3 regions of the Pseudorhizobium halotolerans genome follow, and region 2 is predicted to be linked to each of the others. Evidence: riboswitches for the same ligand, from Rfam matches in the RefSeq annotation. Region 2 holds a riboswitch; each other region holds the start of a gene.
The links. Region 2 has a riboswitch for thiamine pyrophosphate ahead of thiB (thiamine ABC transporter substrate binding subunit). Riboswitches for the same ligand answer to the same signal wherever they lie in the genome.
Positions count from the first base shown of each region.

Region 1: another riboswitch for thiamine pyrophosphate. It lies ahead of thiM (hydroxyethylthiazole kinase); the one in region 2 lies ahead of thiB (thiamine ABC transporter substrate binding subunit).
Region 3: another riboswitch for thiamine pyrophosphate. It lies ahead of FN060_RS16895 (ABC transporter permease); the one in region 2 lies ahead of thiB (thiamine ABC transporter substrate binding subunit).

Region 1 is NZ_CABFWE030000001.1:413,456-418,785, forward strand. It holds gene FN060_RS01955 (glycoside hydrolase family 13 protein) at 4-1,689, shown strand; TPP riboswitch at 1,797-1,891, shown strand; gene thiM (hydroxyethylthiazole kinase) at 1,931-2,737, shown strand; gene thiE (thiamine phosphate synthase) at 2,734-3,369, shown strand; gene thiD (bifunctional hydroxymethylpyrimidine kinase/phosphomethylpyrimidine kinase) at 3,366-4,163, shown strand; gene FN060_RS01975 (succinyl-CoA:acetate CoA-transferase ScpC) at 4,218-5,330, opposite strand, start outside.
Region 2 is NZ_CABFWE030000001.1:210,513-215,842, reverse strand. It holds gene FN060_RS01095 (thiamine ABC transporter ATP-binding protein) at 1-82, opposite strand, end outside; gene thiP (thiamine/thiamine pyrophosphate ABC transporter permease) at 72-1,700, opposite strand; gene thiB (thiamine ABC transporter substrate binding subunit) at 1,707-2,708, opposite strand; TPP riboswitch at 2,743-2,842, opposite strand; gene FN060_RS01080 (response regulator) at 2,903-3,352, opposite strand; gene FN060_RS01075 (ABC-F family ATP-binding cassette domain-containing protein) at 3,504-5,327, opposite strand.
Region 3 is NZ_CABFWE030000011.1:311,992-317,321, reverse strand. It holds gene FN060_RS16905 (aromatic ring-hydroxylating oxygenase subunit alpha) at 1-132, opposite strand, end outside; gene FN060_RS16900 (5-methyltetrahydropteroyltriglutamate--homocysteine S-methyltransferase) at 490-1,584, shown strand; TPP riboswitch at 1,721-1,824, shown strand; gene FN060_RS16895 (ABC transporter permease) at 1,958-2,716, shown strand; gene FN060_RS16890 (ABC transporter substrate-binding protein) at 2,735-3,679, shown strand; gene FN060_RS16885 (TRAP transporter large permease subunit) at 3,781-5,330, shown strand, end outside.

The DNA of each region.
Region 1 (5,330 bases), 200 kb from region 2:
CCCATGAAAGAGCTTGTGAACAAGCCAAAGTCCCTCTCGATCATCGAGCGAAAATGGTGGCACGCGGCGACCGTCTACCAGATCTATCCGCGCAGCTTCTGCGACAGCAACGGCGATGGGATTGGCGACATTCCCGGCATCATCGGTCGGCTGGACTATCTGCAGTCCCTTGGCGTCACCGTTTTATGGCTGTCGCCCATCTACAAGTCGCCCATGGACGACAACGGATACGACATATCCGATTATCAGAACATCGCAGATGAATTCGGTACCCTCGCTGATTTCGACAAACTGGTCGCCGAGGCGCGTCAGCGCGGCATCGGGATCCTTCTGGATCTGGTGGTCAATCATACCTCCGACGAGCACCCATGGTTCGTCGAGTCCCGCAGTTCGCGCGAAAGCCGCCTGCGCGACTTCTATATATGGCGACCGCCGTCAGCCGATGGGGGCCCTCCCAATGATCTGACCTCGTCCTTCGGAGGTTCCGCCTGGACGCTCGATCCCCGCACTGGCGAATATTACCTCCACCTGTTTTCAAGGCGGCAGCCGGACCTCAACTGGAAGAACCCGGAGGTCAGGTCCGAAATCTACCGCATGATGAACTGGTGGCTCGACCGCGGAATTGCCGGCTTTCGGATGGACGTAATCGACCTGATCGGCAAGGAGGTCGATGCCGGCATCACCGCAGACGGCCCGCACCTCCATGATTACCTGCAGGAAATGAACCGCGAGACATTCGGAGAGCGGGACGTTTTGACAGTCGGCGAGGCCTGGAGTGCGACGCCCGATTCCGCCCTGCTCTACTCAGGACGGGAGCGCAGGGAGCTCTCCATGGTCTTCCAGTTCGAACATGTCACCCAGAGCTGGGACGAGATCCACGGCAAGTGGCGACCAAAGCCCGTCGATCTGGTGAAGCTGAAAGCCGTTCTGGGCAAGTGGCAACATGCTCTGGCAGAAGACGGCTGGAACTCCCTGTTTTGGGGCAATCATGATCTGCCGCGCGCCGTGTCACGATATGGGGATGCCACGGGTTATCATGTTGAATCGGCCAAGATGCTGGCGACCGTGCTGCACCTGATGAAGGGCACGCCGTTCATCTATCAGGGGGAAGAGATCGGCATGACGAACGTCTCCTTCACGTCCCTCGACCAATACAAGGACATCGAAACCCTCAACATGCATCGTCTGCACGTCGAGGCTGGCCTTTCGACAGAGGACTTCATCCGCGGTGCCAATGAGAGCGGCCGCGACAATGCGCGAACGCCCATGCAGTGGAGCGCCGATCCTCACGGCGGCTTCACGACCGGCTCCCCGTGGATTGAGGTTAATCCCAACTACGCGACGCTGAATGCAGCCAGCCAAGTATCCGACGATCGATCAATCTGGGCGCATTACCGGGAGCTGGTTTCGCTGCGCAAGCAGCATCCCGTCATCGTCTATGGTCGCTATCAGGCCTGGCTGGATCACCATCCCGACGTCTTCATCTACACGCGAACGCTGGACGACGAGGAACTGCTGGTAATCGCCAATTTCACTCCGCGCACAATTACGATCGAACTTCCGGATGAACTCCACCGACGCGGTCGTCCCTTGATCAGCAATTACTCGCCGGTTAAGGAGGTTGGGGAGACCCTTGGCCTCGCGCCTTACGAAGCTTTCGCGCTGCTCTCGTCCCGCCTCGCGCCCTAGGTGCACCGGAGCAACCTCCGCCCGACGCGAGCCAGCATGGGCCGCACCCGCCCCGTGCAGTTCGGGACGCTTTCGAGAGTGACAACTGGCCCAATTCTTCCTAAGCTGCGAACAGACGGGGGCGTCCGCTGAAGCGGGCTGAGAAGCACCCTTTGAACCTGAACCAGATCATGCTGGCGGAGGGAGTCGCGGGTCGAGATGCCCTTGCCTTACCCTCGCTGGACGAAGAAAGGCGTTTCTCTTGACCGATTTTCCTTCCAGTTGCGGGACATTGCTGGAGGCGCTGCGCGCAAGCAACCCGCTCATCCAATGCATCACCAATGATGTGTCGATGAACATTGCCGCAAATGTCCTTCTCGCTGCCGGCGCATCTCCGGCGATGGTCAGCGCCGAGGAGGAGGCTGCCGAGTTTGCCCGAATTGCAGCGGCCGTCACGATCAACATCGGCACCCTGTGGGCGGCTGACGTCCCGGGCATGAGAGGTGCCGCCGGCGCGGCAAAGGAGACAGGCAAGCCCTGGGTCCTCGATCCCGTCGCCCACTATGCCACGAGCTTTCGTCGTCGCGTTGTAGGCGAACTCCTTGAGCTCCAGCCGACCATCGTCCGGGGAAATGCTTCGGAAGTCATGGCACTCGCTGGCCTTGAGAGCAGGGGACAAGGCGTTGACAGCCGTGACAGCAGCTTGGCGGCAGAAACGGCGGCCGTGGATCTTGCCCGACGCTTCGCCTGCGTCGTTGCCGTCACCGGCGAGATCGATCTCGTCACGGATGGACGTCGCCGGGTTTGGATCGAGGGGGGCTCCACGCTCATGCCGAAGGTTACCGCGCTGGGCTGCGCATTGACCTGCCTTACCGGAGCCTTCGCCGCCGTCGCGCCGGGCCGGGCGCTGGAGGCGACCGTCGCCGCCATGACGTTGTTCGCCGTTTGTGGTGAGGATGCCAGCCACCGGGCCGAGGGCCCAGGCTCTTTCCCACCCCTGTTCCTCGATGCGCTGGCGGCGATCGGTCCGAAGAGGCTGGAGTCTGAAGCAAGGATACAAGCGGAATGAAGATTTTCGACCTGTCGCTTTATGTCGTCCTCGATCCCGATCTTTGCCGCTCGGTGGGTATGGTCGAGACTGCGCGCCTTGCCGCGGAAGGCGGCGCCACCATGATGCAGCTTCGAGACAAGCGCGCCGACCGGACGAGCCTGATCGAGACAGGCAAGGCGCTCAAAGCTGCCCTGGCCGGATACGGAATACCGCTGATCGTCAATGATGACGTAGAGGCCGCACTCGAGATCGGTGCAGACGGCGTGCATGTCGGGCAGGAAGACATGTCGGCAGCTGCGGCGCGGCTTGCCATCGGCGATCAACTGATCATTGGCCTTTCCGTCGAGACTGCGCAACTAGCGCACGAGGTGGATCCGAGTATCGTCGACTATGTCGGCGTTGGGCCGGTCTTCGCCACCGGGACCAAGCCGGATCACAAGCAACCAATCGGCCTGGACGGTCTCGCCCACATCGTATCCGTCTCACCAGTTCCGGCAGTCGCGATCGGTGGACTGAAGATGGAGCATGCCGCTTCGGTCATTGCCGCTGGAGCCGCCGGCCTTGCCGTCGTCTCCGCCGTCTGCGGTACGCCCGATCCACGCAGTGCAGCCCGTGCCCTGATCCAGGAAACAGAAGGGGCGCGGCCATGATTGCGAACATTCTCTCCATTGCCGGATCCGACCCGTCCGGGGGAGCAGGCATACAGGCCGATCTGAAGACCTTCGCGGCTCGCGGTACCTATGGAATGGCGGTCGTGACCGCCCTCACCGCGCAGAACACGAAAGGCGTCTACGGCGTCCAGGTAATTTCGGCCAGCTTCGTTGCTGATCAGATCCGGGCCGTTTTCGACGACGTCCGCGTCGATGCCGTTAAGATCGGCATGATCGCAAATGCGGAAATCGCCGAGACCGTGGCCGACATCCTGTCCCGGCAGCCCGACGTGCCGATCGTGCTCGACCCAGTGATGATTGCCAAAGGCGGCGCCTCGCTTCTCGCAGAACAGGCGGTCTCAGCGCTTCGGGATCGCCTCCTGCCACTTGCCACGGTGGTGACGCCGAATCTTCCCGAAGCAGCCGCCCTTCTGGGAGAGCCAGAGGCGCGGGATCGCCCAACGATGGCTGAACAGGCGGAAGCGCTCAGAGCCCTCGGTGCCCGGTCAGTGCTGGTCAAGGGGGGCCATCTTCCGGAGGATGAAAGTCCCGACGTCCTTGCCGATCCCACGGGCCTGACATGGCTTGAAGGGCGGCGGTTCCAGACCTCCAATACGCATGGGACGGGATGTACGCTATCCAGCGCGATTGCTGCCGAACTGGGCAAGGGTAATGATGTCGTGGCCGCCGTCCGAACGGCCAAGCTGTACCTCGCATCAGCGATCCGTCGTTCCGGGGAACTCGATGTGGGGTCCGGCCATGGACCCGTGCACCATCTCCATGCCACCAGCTAAATGCGCGGTCGGACGATGCCTTCACTCGAATTGTTGAGAAGGTGCCGACAATCGCTAGCTCTTGTGCATTGTCCCCGTCGCCTGGGCATGGGTGTGCCAGGACAGCGCCTCTTCCAGGAGATGCGGCGTATGGCCGCCGCGTGCGCAGGCGCGTTCGAAGTAGCTCATCAAAGCTTCCCAGAAACTGGGGTGAACGCAGTTCCGAATGATTTCCCTTGCCCGCTCCCGTGGCGCCAGCTCGCGCAGGTCGGCGAGCCCGTTCTCCGTAACGATGATGTCGACGTCATGCTCGGTGTGATCGACATGTGGCACCATGGGGACGATGGACGACAGCTTGCCCTCCTTGGCGAGCGACTTCGTGACGAAGATCGACAGGAAGGCATTCCGCGCAAAGTCACCGGATCCGCCGATGCCATTCATCATGTGCGTGCCATTGACATGCGTCGAGTTGACATTGCCGTAGATGTCGAGTTCCAGCGCCGTATTGATGCCGATCACCCCCAGCCGGCGGATGACTTCAGGATGGTTGCTGATCTCCTGCGGCCGTAGCACCAGGTGCTCCTTGTACTTGTGGAAGTCCGCAAAGACCCGGTCAGCGCACGCAGTCGAAAGGGTGATGGAGGATCCGGAGGCGAAGGCAAGTTTTCCTGCATCGAAAAGATCGAAGGTGCTGTCCTGCAGCACTTCACTGTACATGCGCAGGTGATGGAACGGGCCATCGGCAAGACCGGTCAGTACGGAGTTGGCAATTGTGCCGATACCAGCCTGCAGCGGTTGCAGGGTCAGGTCCAGCCTGCCTTTTTCGACCTCGTCTTCGAAGAAACGGATGAGATGCGAGGCGATCGCGCTGGTGTCGGCATCCTGCGGCTCGATGGTTGACGCGCTGTCCTTCTCGTCAGTGACTACGATCGCGGCGATCTTGTCGGGATCAATCGGCACGAATGGGAACCCAACGCGACTGTCGCAGGTTACGACCGGGATCGGCACACGGGTTGGTCGCTTGCCGGGGAAGTAGATGTCGTGCAGGCCCTCCAGTTCGGCCGGCTGGCTGAGATTGATCTCGACGATGATCTTCTTGGCAAGGACCGCAAAGCTCGCGGAGTTGCCGACCGAGGTCGAAGGAACGATATTTCCCTCTTCGGTGATGGCAGCAGCCTCGACAATGGC
Region 2 (5,330 bases):
AGTCCAGGTGGAATCGTGTGTTTCCCAGGGTCAAATCAACGCGGTCCAGGCGGATATCCGGCGCATCGTCATCAGCGGGCATGATGTTTTCCGTTCATTCGCCAGCCTGAAGTGCCGATGATCGTCAGCAGAAGGCATGCCGCGGCAAGCAGAAGCGCCAAACCATCGGCATCCTGCGTACGATAGCTGGACAGGCTGCTGTAGAGGAGCCAGGGCAGGGTTACGAAGTCGTTGGAGGCAAAGAGCGCAACGGCTCCCAGATCTCCAAGGGAGAGCGACATTGCAAACGAGAACGCCAGGAGCGCCGGCCGCGTCAGAACCGGTCGGTCGATGCGCCAGACGCGGGGCCAGCCACCGATTCCCAGACTTGCTGCCAGTCGCACGGAACTGTCGCGGTGCTCCTTCATTGCCGGCTCCAACACCCTGATGACGAAGGGGATTGCCATCAGCGCGTTGATTGCAATGACCATCCACGCAACCCATAGCGATGCTGAGCCCGAAAGCCTCAGAAGCAGGAACCAGCCCGTCCCAAGCACGACGGGGGGGACTAGGAGAACAAGAAAGGAAGTGGCATCCAGAATGGCAGAGAAACCCCGCAGCAGGACGCTGGCATTCCTTCGGTCGGCAATCGCCAGGCGCGCATCGATGAGTGTGGCCGATGCCATCACCGCCAGCAGGCCTGAGGACAGCGCGATCAGCATGCTCGTTGCCAGCGCCCGCTGGAAGGCGTCGCTCGCCACGAGGCGCGGGAGGTCTGCCTGGATCCCCGCCCGGAGAACGGCGAGCAGTGGCATCAGGACGAAAGCTGTGGCGACGGCGATGACCAGAGTGTCCCATGCCTGCGCCGCGGCTCCTTTGCCGTCGAAGCGTCGAACGCGGTGGCCGCTGGTCGGCAATCGGTCATCAGTCACAGGCAGCCGGGACAGGATGATCAGGAGCATGGCCGTCAGCCCGATCTGCAGCAGTGACAGTCCAACTGCACGGGCAGGATCAAAATCGAAGCGCAGTGACTGGTAGATCGCAACTTCAAGGGTTGTCGCAGCCGGACCTCCGCCCAGTACCAGAACGAGCGTGAAGCTGGTTGCGCAAAGCATGAAGATTAGACCGGCTATGCCTGGCAGGACCCGCAAGAGGACAGGCCATTCGACGAACCGGAAGATGGCAACGGGCCGCATGCCCAGCTGCGCGGCCAGCATCCAGTATTCTCCGGGCAGCCGATCGAGCGAGGCCACCATCAGGCGGCATGCGAGAGGCAGGTTGAAGAAGACGTGTGCGAGCAGGATGCCGCCAAGACCGTAGATGGTGACCGGCTCGTCGAGTCCGCCACGCAGGAGAAGTGAATTGACCAGTCCTTGCCTCCCCCAGATCGTAATGAGGCCGAGGGCAGCGACGAGTGCGGGCAGACCCATCGGCAGCGCCATCAGCCGCAGGATCCAGAGCCTGCCCGGAAGTTGCGGCCGCCGCGCCAGCGCCAGTGCGACCGGAATCGCCAGACCGATAGACAGCAAAGTGGAGAGCCCTGCCTGAAGAAGCGTGAACCGCAGCACGCGCGCCGTGTAAGCTGTCCAGAGCGCCTTGCCGCCAGCGTCTGGCGCCGCGGCAAGGAGGGAATAGGTGGCAAGACCGATGAAGGCAGCGACGCTTGCGAAGGTGACGATACCTGCCCCGATTGCAGTTTGCTGCTCCCGTCTCGTCAGCATAGAGCTTTAGCGTCCGCTCATCGCCACCAGCCACTCATTGATCCAGGCCTGCCGGTTTCTCGCCACGTCCGCGGAGTCCATGAGGAAGGTCTTTTCCGGCTGGACGAGGCGGTCGAACGCTTCCGGCAAGGGCTCGCTCGTCTGGCCGGCCGGCATCATCCAGTTGGTGGTCGGTATGATGTTCTGGAAGGCCGGCGACATCATGAATTTGAGAAACTGGCGCGCCAGGTCCTTGTTCTCCGATGTCCGCAACAGACCTGCGACCTCGATCTGGATATAGTGGCCTTCCGAGAAGGGCGCTGCCTGGTACCGATCAATGTCCTCGGCCACCATGTGATAGGCAGGGGAAGTAGTATAGGAGAGAACCATCGGGACCTCTCCCTTGGTGAACAATCCATAGGCCTCAGACCAGCCCGGCGTGACCGTCAGGATGCGTCGACGAAGCTTTGCCCACGCCGCCTCGGCCTCCTCGCCGTAAACCGACTTCATCCACAAAAGCAGACCGAGGCCTGGGGTGGAGGTTCTCGGATCCTGGATGACGATCTTTTCCGAAGGGTCGCCCTCGACCAGCTCCTTCAGGCTGGCCGGCGGGGCGATCGATTGAGTGTCATAAATGACGGCGAAATGTCCGTAGTCGTAGGGGATGAAGACGTCGTCCCCGTACCCGCCCGGCACGCTGATGGGACTTGTATCCAGTGCATGCCTTTCGAACAGGCCAGTGGCCTTGGCTTCATCGGCAAGATTGGTGTCGAGACCGAGAACGACGTCGGCCTCGTTATTCTCGCCTTCGAGCTTCAACCGCGAAAGAAGTGCGACGCCATCCGCGACCGCCACGAAGTTGACGCGGCAGGCACAAGATTTCTCGAACTCTTCCTTGACCCTTGGCCCCGGCCCCCATTCGGCGGTGAAGCTCTCATAGGTGTAGACGGTCAGGCTGCGCTCCTGAGCCATGGCCGGCGTCGAAGCGGTCATCGCCGCTATGATAAGCGAAAGTGCCGAGAGCCGCATCAATGCCTCCTCTTTGGCAGAAAGGACGAGGGGCTGATCGACGCCGTCTAATCCCTCCGCCGGTGTTAACCGGATCAGGTTCTGCGGGTTGGCGAGAGCCTCTCAGCCACGAAGTGGCACCCCGTTAGATCGGCCAGAGATGTAGCGATCGATCCGGCGCTTGGCAAGCGCCGTCCATGGTTGCTCAATGAGCGTCAGTGGGCGCTTTGAAGGACGCGAAGCTCGCGCGGGAGTTCAGCATGACCTCCCGTTCGGCCTGCAAGGATATAGCCGATCGTCTGCTCGATCACATGCGGCATTACCGGCTTCGTCAGCACCCCGAGCGGTCCATAGCTTCCGGCTTCGATCTCTTCAGGATTGGCAGTCATGAAGATGACGGCAACGCCATATTTCTCGGCAAGTTCGCGGCCGATCGACGGTCCAGTCTTGCCGTCAGCTAGATTGACATCGACAAGGGCAATGTCGGCAGACTGGGCGAGTGCGAGTGCGGGGTTGCGGCCATTGGCGAGGCCCGCGACCTTCAAGCCCATGGCTTCGACCGTATCAGCCACGTCCAAGGCGATGAGAAACTCGTCTTCCACGATCAGGACGCGATGTTCCTCAGAGACCGGGGTCTGCCAACCACTCGTTACACTTGTCAGCATCGGATGCTCCTGATGGTTCGGTGCCGCTTCGTACCGATCCCGGCCGTGCCGCATCGATACTGCCACCCGAACGACCACCTGCCGTCATTGTTCCGCATTGTGACAGGTTGACGGGTTTCAAGTGCGTTTCATGGATAACAGATGGTTAACGTCACCCCTCCAACTCCTCGCGCAGCATTTCAAGCTCGAGCCATTCCTCTTCCATCTCTGCGAGCCGCTTGCGTAGCGCCTCCAGTTCAGATGCGAGCGCGGTGAAGGCTGCCGGATCTTTCGTGAAAAGGTCGGGATCCGCCATTCGCTTCTCCCGGGCGGCAACCTCGGCCTCAGCCTTGGCGATGTCCTTCGGCAGGTTTTCCAGCGCGAACTTCTGCTTGAAGGACAGCTTGCCGCGGTTTTTCGGCGCCTCATCGGCCGGCGTCGACGTCTCCGTCTTCTCCCTTGCCTGGCGTTCGGAACGCCGCCTTTCCTCCTGGACGCCGCGGCGTTGTGCCAGCATGTCGGAGTACCCGCCGGCATATTCGATCCAGCGCCCGTCCGGCGCTTCCGGATCCGCGGGTGCTATGGTCGAGGTGACCGTCCGGTCGAGGAAGTCGCGGTCGTGGCTGACCAGAATGACAGTGCCGTTGTAGCCGGCGACGATCTCCTGCAGCAGATCCAGTGTCTCGATGTCGAGATCGTTTGTCGGCTCGTCGAGGATCAGCAGGTTGGACGGCCTGGCCATGATCCGCGCCAGGATCAACCGTGCCCGCTCGCCGCCGGAAAGGTTCTTGATCGGAGTGCGGATCTGCTCGGGCTGGAACAGGAAATCCTTCATATAGCCCGCGACGTGACGCTGCTCACCATTGACGAGAAGCGTTTCGCCGCGCCCGTCGGTGAGGTAGTGGGAAAGCGTGTCCTCGGGGTCGAGATCCTCCCGCTTCTGGTCCAGCGTGGCGATTTCGAGATTTGTCCCGAGCCGCACCGTTCCCGTATCCGGATCGAGCTGCCCCGTCAGCATCTTCAATAGCGTCGTCTTTCCGGCACCGTTGGGTCCCACAAGGCCTATCCTGTCGCCCCGGTGTACGCGGATGGAGAAGGGCGCGACGATAAGCCGGTCTCCATAACTCTTGGTGATCGCTTCTGCCTCGATCACCAGCTTTCCGGATTCCCGACCTTCCGATGCCGCCGCCTGGACTGACCCTTGCGGACCTTTGTGACCGCGATAGGCGGCGCGCATCGTCTGCAGTTCTCCCAGCCGGCGCATGTTGCGCTTGCGCCGGGCCGTCACGCCGTAGCGCAGCCAGTGCTCCTCGCGCTCGATCGCCTTGCCCAGCTTGTGCTGCTCCAGTTCCTCTGCCGCCAGGACCTCGTCGCGCCAGGCCTCGAAATGAGAAAATCCGCGATCGAGACGTCGCGACGTGCCGCGATCGAGCCAAACCGTCGCCGTCGATACTTTCTCAAGGAATCGTCGGTCGTGCGAGATGAGGACGAGGGCGCTCCGCGTCTTCCTCAGTTCCTCCTCCAGCCATTCGATTGTTGGCAGGTCGAGATGGTTCGTCGGCTCGTCCAGCATCAGGATGTCTGGTTCCGGCGCCATGACGCGGGCGAGCGCCGCCCGCCGGGCCTCGCCTCCCGACAGCCGGTTCGGATCCTCTTCGCCGCTCAGGCCGAGATGCTCCAGGAGGTAGGTGACGCGATAGCGATCGTCCCCTGGACCGAGACCCGCTTCGGCATAGGCCTGTACCGTCCGGTAATCCCCAAAATCCGGCGCCTGCTCCAGGTATCGTATGGTGGCGCCCGGATGGCGGAATACCTCCCCGGACTGCGGCTCGACCAGACCGGCCGCGATCTTCATCAGGGTTGACTTGCCGGATCCGTTGCGGCCGACGAGGCAGATGCGGTCGCCCGGCTCCACCTGCAGTCCCGCGCCGGCGAGAAGGGGCGTGCCCCCGAAGCTCAGGAAGATGTCGTCGAGTTTGAGGATGGGAGGTGCCACGGT
Region 3 (5,330 bases), on a different contig from region 2:
CAGCCAGTCCTTGTACCAGATCTCCTCGAGATCGACCCGATGGAAATCGGGATCGATGTAGAAGGGCTGTTCAAGGCTGAATCCGTCGGCTCGCGCCTTGAGCCGGCGAAGCATGTCGTCGCGCGCATCCATGTTCTTCATCCCTTTGCGGGACCGTTGGATGGCTTAGCTGCGCATCGGTCGCCTGTTGGCGCCGTCGCCCGATCGCCCACCGCAACAAGTCGCTCCGTATCGACTTTGGGCCGGTCATTCTCCATTCGATGCAACAACTGGTGCGGCGCCGAACACCTGCAGGCTAGCAGAGGAGGAGCCGTCCCGAGATGTTCTTCCGCGACATCGCCACTGCGCAAACGGAACAGTCGGACAGATCAACGATTTCCTCTCCGGTTCCGGCTCATCCTGTGGTATCGGCAAGGCGGTCGCCACGGAGGACGAGGATCGAGCCTTCTGATCCCGTCCGGAATGCGCGACATCAACTGGAGGATCAGCATGCCGACACCACCTTTCCGCGCCGACCATGTCGGCAGTCTTCTTCGCCCGCGCCCGATTGCCGAGGCACGCGCCGCCCGCGCCGATGCGGCGACCCTGCGCGCCATCGAAGACGCGGAGATCCCGAAACTCATCAAGATGCAGGAAGAGGTCGGCCTGAAGGTTGTCACCGACGGCGAAGCGCGTCGCGCCTTCTGGCATTTCGATTTCATGGGCATGCTTGACGGCATGGACATGGAGACCCGCGGAGAGGGCGTGCAGTTCCACGGCACGCAGATCCCGCCGGTGCATCCGGTGATCAACGGCAAGCTCGGCTTCCCGAAGGACCACCCAATGCTCGAACACTTCACCTTCGTGAAAGACCACACCAGTGTCTGCCCGAAGATTTCCATTCCCGGTCCGTCCTGCGTGCATTTCCGCACCGACCCGGCCGACGTCCGTCCTGCCGAGTACAAGGATCCAGACGTGCTCTTTGCGGATATCGCCGAGACCTATCGTCAGGCCGTTGCCGCCTATTACGCGGCCGGCTGCCGCTACCTGCAGCTCGACGATATCTTCTTCGCCTATCTCGGCGACCCGAAGCAGCGCGAGCAGCGCAAGGCCATGGGGCAGGATCCCGACTGGTTGATCGACCGCTATGCCTGGATGCTGGAAGAGGCGATTAAGGATCGTCCGTCCGACATGGTCATCGGCATGCACATGTGCCGCGGCAATTTCCGCTCAACCTACGCTGCCACCGGCGGCTACGACGCAGCCGCCGACGCCATCTTCAACAAGACCAGCGTCGATATCTATTTCATGGAATACGATACCGACCGTGCCGGCGGACTGGAGCCGCTGAAGCTCCTGCCGAAGGGCAAGAAGCGAATCATGGCTGGTTTCATCACCACGAAGACGGCGGAACTGGAATCGATCGACTGGCTGCGCAAGCAGTTCGAGGCGGCCTCCCAGTACGTGGACATGGATCAGCTGGGAATTGCACCGCAGTGCGGCTTCGCATCGACCGAGCACGGCAATGCGATCACCGAGGAAGACCAGCGGCGCAAGCTCGAGCTCGTCGTGAAGACCGCGCAGACGATCTGGGGAACAGCGTAAGGCTGTCCGCGAAGGCGGGCCCGACCGTCGAGGGCGGGTCTGCCGATCTCTTTGGCATGGAGGGTAATGAAGTCGGCACGCCTGAGCGTCGGCTTTGGACCCGGATTGACATGTCCGCGTGGTTCATGAAACATGGCGGTATTCCGAGGGGGGCATCGTAACGGTGCTGAGATGGCGGTGAGCCGGACCCTTGAACCTGATCCGGGTCATACCGGCGTAGGAACGGAAACGGCCTTTCGGCGCCAATTCTCTTCTCCGCTCTGCCTGGATCTCCGTGATTGACGTCGGGAGATCGAACCATGCCATACTCTTCAAGACCTAGCCCTCGGACAGGACGCCCGCCAGCCGCCTCATCGATGCGTTAGGTCGAGCCATGCCACCCCGTCACATGGGGATGGGACTCGTCGGGCTGCTGGTGCTCTGGCAGGCCGGCATATGGCTCTTCCATCCCCCGGCCTATATCCTGCCGCCGCCGGCGGACGTCCTTGCCGCCTTCGCCCGCCAGGGCGGTTTCCTGCTTCGCAACAGCCTGGTCACCATCGCCGAGATCGCCATCGGGCTCGCCTGTGGCGCCGTTCTGGGTGCGCTCGCGGCGCTTGCCGCCGCCGCCTTCCCCCGTGCCGGCCGGCTGATCTGGCCGGCCGTCCTGGTGCTGCAGGGGCTGCCGGTCTTCGTGCTGGCGCCGATCCTCGTGTTGTGGTTCGGGTTCGGGATCGCCTCCAAGGCCGTCATGGCGACGATCATCATCTTCTTCCCGGTCGCCTCCGCCTTTGCTGATGGCCTGCGCCGGACCGAACCTGCGATCCTCGATGCCGTTGCGCTGACCCGGGCGACCCATTGGCAGACCCTTCGCTACATCCGCGCGCCCCTGGCTCTGCCGGGCCTGATCTCGGGCCTTCGCGTTGCCGCGCCCCTTGCGCCGATCGGCGCCGTGGTCGGCGAATGGGTCGGGGCGTCGGCCGGGCTTGGCTTTGTCATGGTGCAGGCGAATGCCCGCATGCAGACCGACATCGTCTTCGCCGCCATGGTCCTTCTTGCCGTGCTCACCCTCGTGCTGCGGCTTGCGGTCGATGTCGCGACAGCCCGCATCATCCCATGGGCGCCGGAAGTCCACCACACCGATCCAAGATAGTTAGCCGGAGAAACATTCATGAGAATACATCTTCTTTCCTGGGCCGTCGCTGCCATGCTTGCCTGGCCGGTACCGTCCCACGCCGCCGATCGCCTGACGGTCATGCTGGAGTGGTTCGTCAACCCGGACCACGCTCCCATGATTGTCGCGCAGCAGAAGGGATTGTTCGAAGCGGCAGGCCTTGATGTGGAACTGATCCCGCCTGCCGATCCGTCCTCCGTGCCGCGACTGGTTGCGGCAAGACAGGCGGATGTCGGTGTCCATTATCAGCCGAACCTCTATCTGGACCACGCGGCCGGTCTGCCGCTCGTCCGCTTCGGCACGCTGGTGGAGACGCCGCTGAACACGGTGACGGTGCTCGCGGATGGTCCCGTCAAGACGCTTGCGGACCTCAAGGGCAGGAAGATCGGCTTTTCTGTCTCGGGCTTCGAGGATGCCATGCTGAAGCGCATGCTCGCCGCCGAAGGCGTGGCTCTCGACGAGGTGGAACTCGTCAACGTCAACTTCGCGCTGACCTCGTCGCTGCTCGGGGGGCAGGTCGACGCAACGGTCGGTGGATTCCGCAACTTCGAACTAACCCAGATCCGGCTCGCTGGAGGCGAGGCGCGCTCGTTCTTTCCCGAGGAGCATGGCGTGCCCGTCTATGACGAGTTGATCTTCATCGCCCACAAGGATCTCTCGGACGATGGTCGCCTGCGGCGGTTCCTCCAGGCGGTGGAAGAGGCCAGCATCTTCCTGACCAATCATCCGGATGAAGCATGGTCGCTGTTCATCGCGGCATATCCCGATCTCGACGACGAACTCAACCGCCAGGCTTTCCGCGACACCCTTCCGCGCTTTGCCAAACGTCCGGCTGCGCTGGACAGAAGCCGTTATGAGCGTTTCGGCGCGTTCCTGGCGGAGAGTGGGCTTATCGATAAGGCGCCGACCGTCGAAGACCTTGCGGTCGAAATCGGCGGATGATTGAAATGGTCTCCGGCTGCAGCGAGAGCAGGCAGGAAGTATCGGTGTCGTCGGGGCCTCATCCCGTCCCTCGGTCGCGTGCCTCCATCCATGCCACCCGGATGGCGCTGCGCGTCGAGCAGGTGCTGTCGGCAGGGGCGGGTCTGCTCCTCGCACTGCTTCTCCTGCTTGTCCTGGTAACCGTCGGCCTCCGCTATGGCGCCAGCACCGGCTTTGCAGGCACCGAGGAGGCCGCGCTCTGGCTCTTCCTGGCGCTCATCTGTCTTGGCCTGCCGCTCAGCCTGCAGGGGCCATTTTCGCTGAGGCTTGACATCCTGACCCGGCTGCTGCCGCACGAGGGGCGCCGGATTGCGGGCCTTTGCGCTGACGGGACGAGTGCGGCGGCAGGCTGTCTCCTCCTCACGGGCGGTGCCGAGGCTGCAGCGGCGCTCCGTTCCGTCTCGCCCGCTCTCGGCCTCCCTGAACATGTGCGCTTCTGGTGCCTCGCTGCAGGCGGAGCGCTCCTTCTTGCAATGCTGCTGCTGGTCCGTATCGGCGAGGGCAGGGGCTTCCTCGGCCTTTTATCAGTGGCTGCGGGTGCAGCACTTGCGCTTCTCCTGCCGCAGGCGGACCTTGGCTCAAGCATGCTGCCAAGCGCCGTTGCCGCACTTGCCGCGGGTGCGACGCTCCTGCTTGGCGCCCCGCTCGCCCATTGCCTGCTGGCCGGGGTCATGTTCGCGATCCCCTCTGGAAGCGGCTTGTCGGAGCCGGCCATCGTCTCCACCGCAGCATCCGGCATGTCGCGCTTCCTCCTGCTCGCCATTCCCTTCTTCCTGCTTTGCGGCGGTATGCTCACCCTCTCGGGAGCCGGAGAGCGCCTGGTGCGGCTGGCGCAAACCCTCGTCGGCCATAGGAGGGCCGGTCTGGCGCAGACTGCGCTTCTGACCAGCGTCTTCTTCTCGGGAGCATCCGGCTCTTCGGTCGCGAACGCCGCATTCGGCGCATCCACCTTCCACCCGCATCTCGTCAGTCACGGCTACCCCCCGGAACGCTCCGCGGCGATTATCGCGGCCACCTCTGTGCTCGACAATGTCATCCCGCCTTCGATTGCCTTTCTCTTGCTGGCAGCCGCGACGGATATTTCGGCCGGACGCTTGTTGATAGGCGGCGCCTATGCCGGGCTTCTCATGGCGGCCTGCCTGGCGGTAGCGATCCGTCTCGCGAACGGCGACAGCAACCGAAGCGCCCGGGCAACCGGCGCGGAGCGATCCCGCGCCCTGTTGGCTGCCGTGCCGGCATTGGGACTGGTGGTCGTGGTCCTCGGCGGCATCCGCTTCGGCATCGTCACCCCGACCGAGGCCGCAGCGGTCGCAGCCGGTTATGCGCTGCTGCTTGCTCTTGCAACCCGGCCAACTTGCGGAGGCCTCGCCTCAATCTTCCGGCAAGCTGGCGTCGAGGCGGCCGCAATCGGGCTCCTCATCGGCGCCGCCGCGCCTTTTGCTTTCCTGCTCGCGGTGGATGGCGTGGCCGGGACCGTCCTCGATCTCGCGGGGTCGCTTGCGGAGGCACCATGGCAGGTTCTCCTGCTCTGCAATCTCGTCCTGCTCGCCGCCGGCCTCGTCCTCGATACTGGCGCCGCGATCCTTCTTCTCGGCCCGATCCTGCTGCCGGT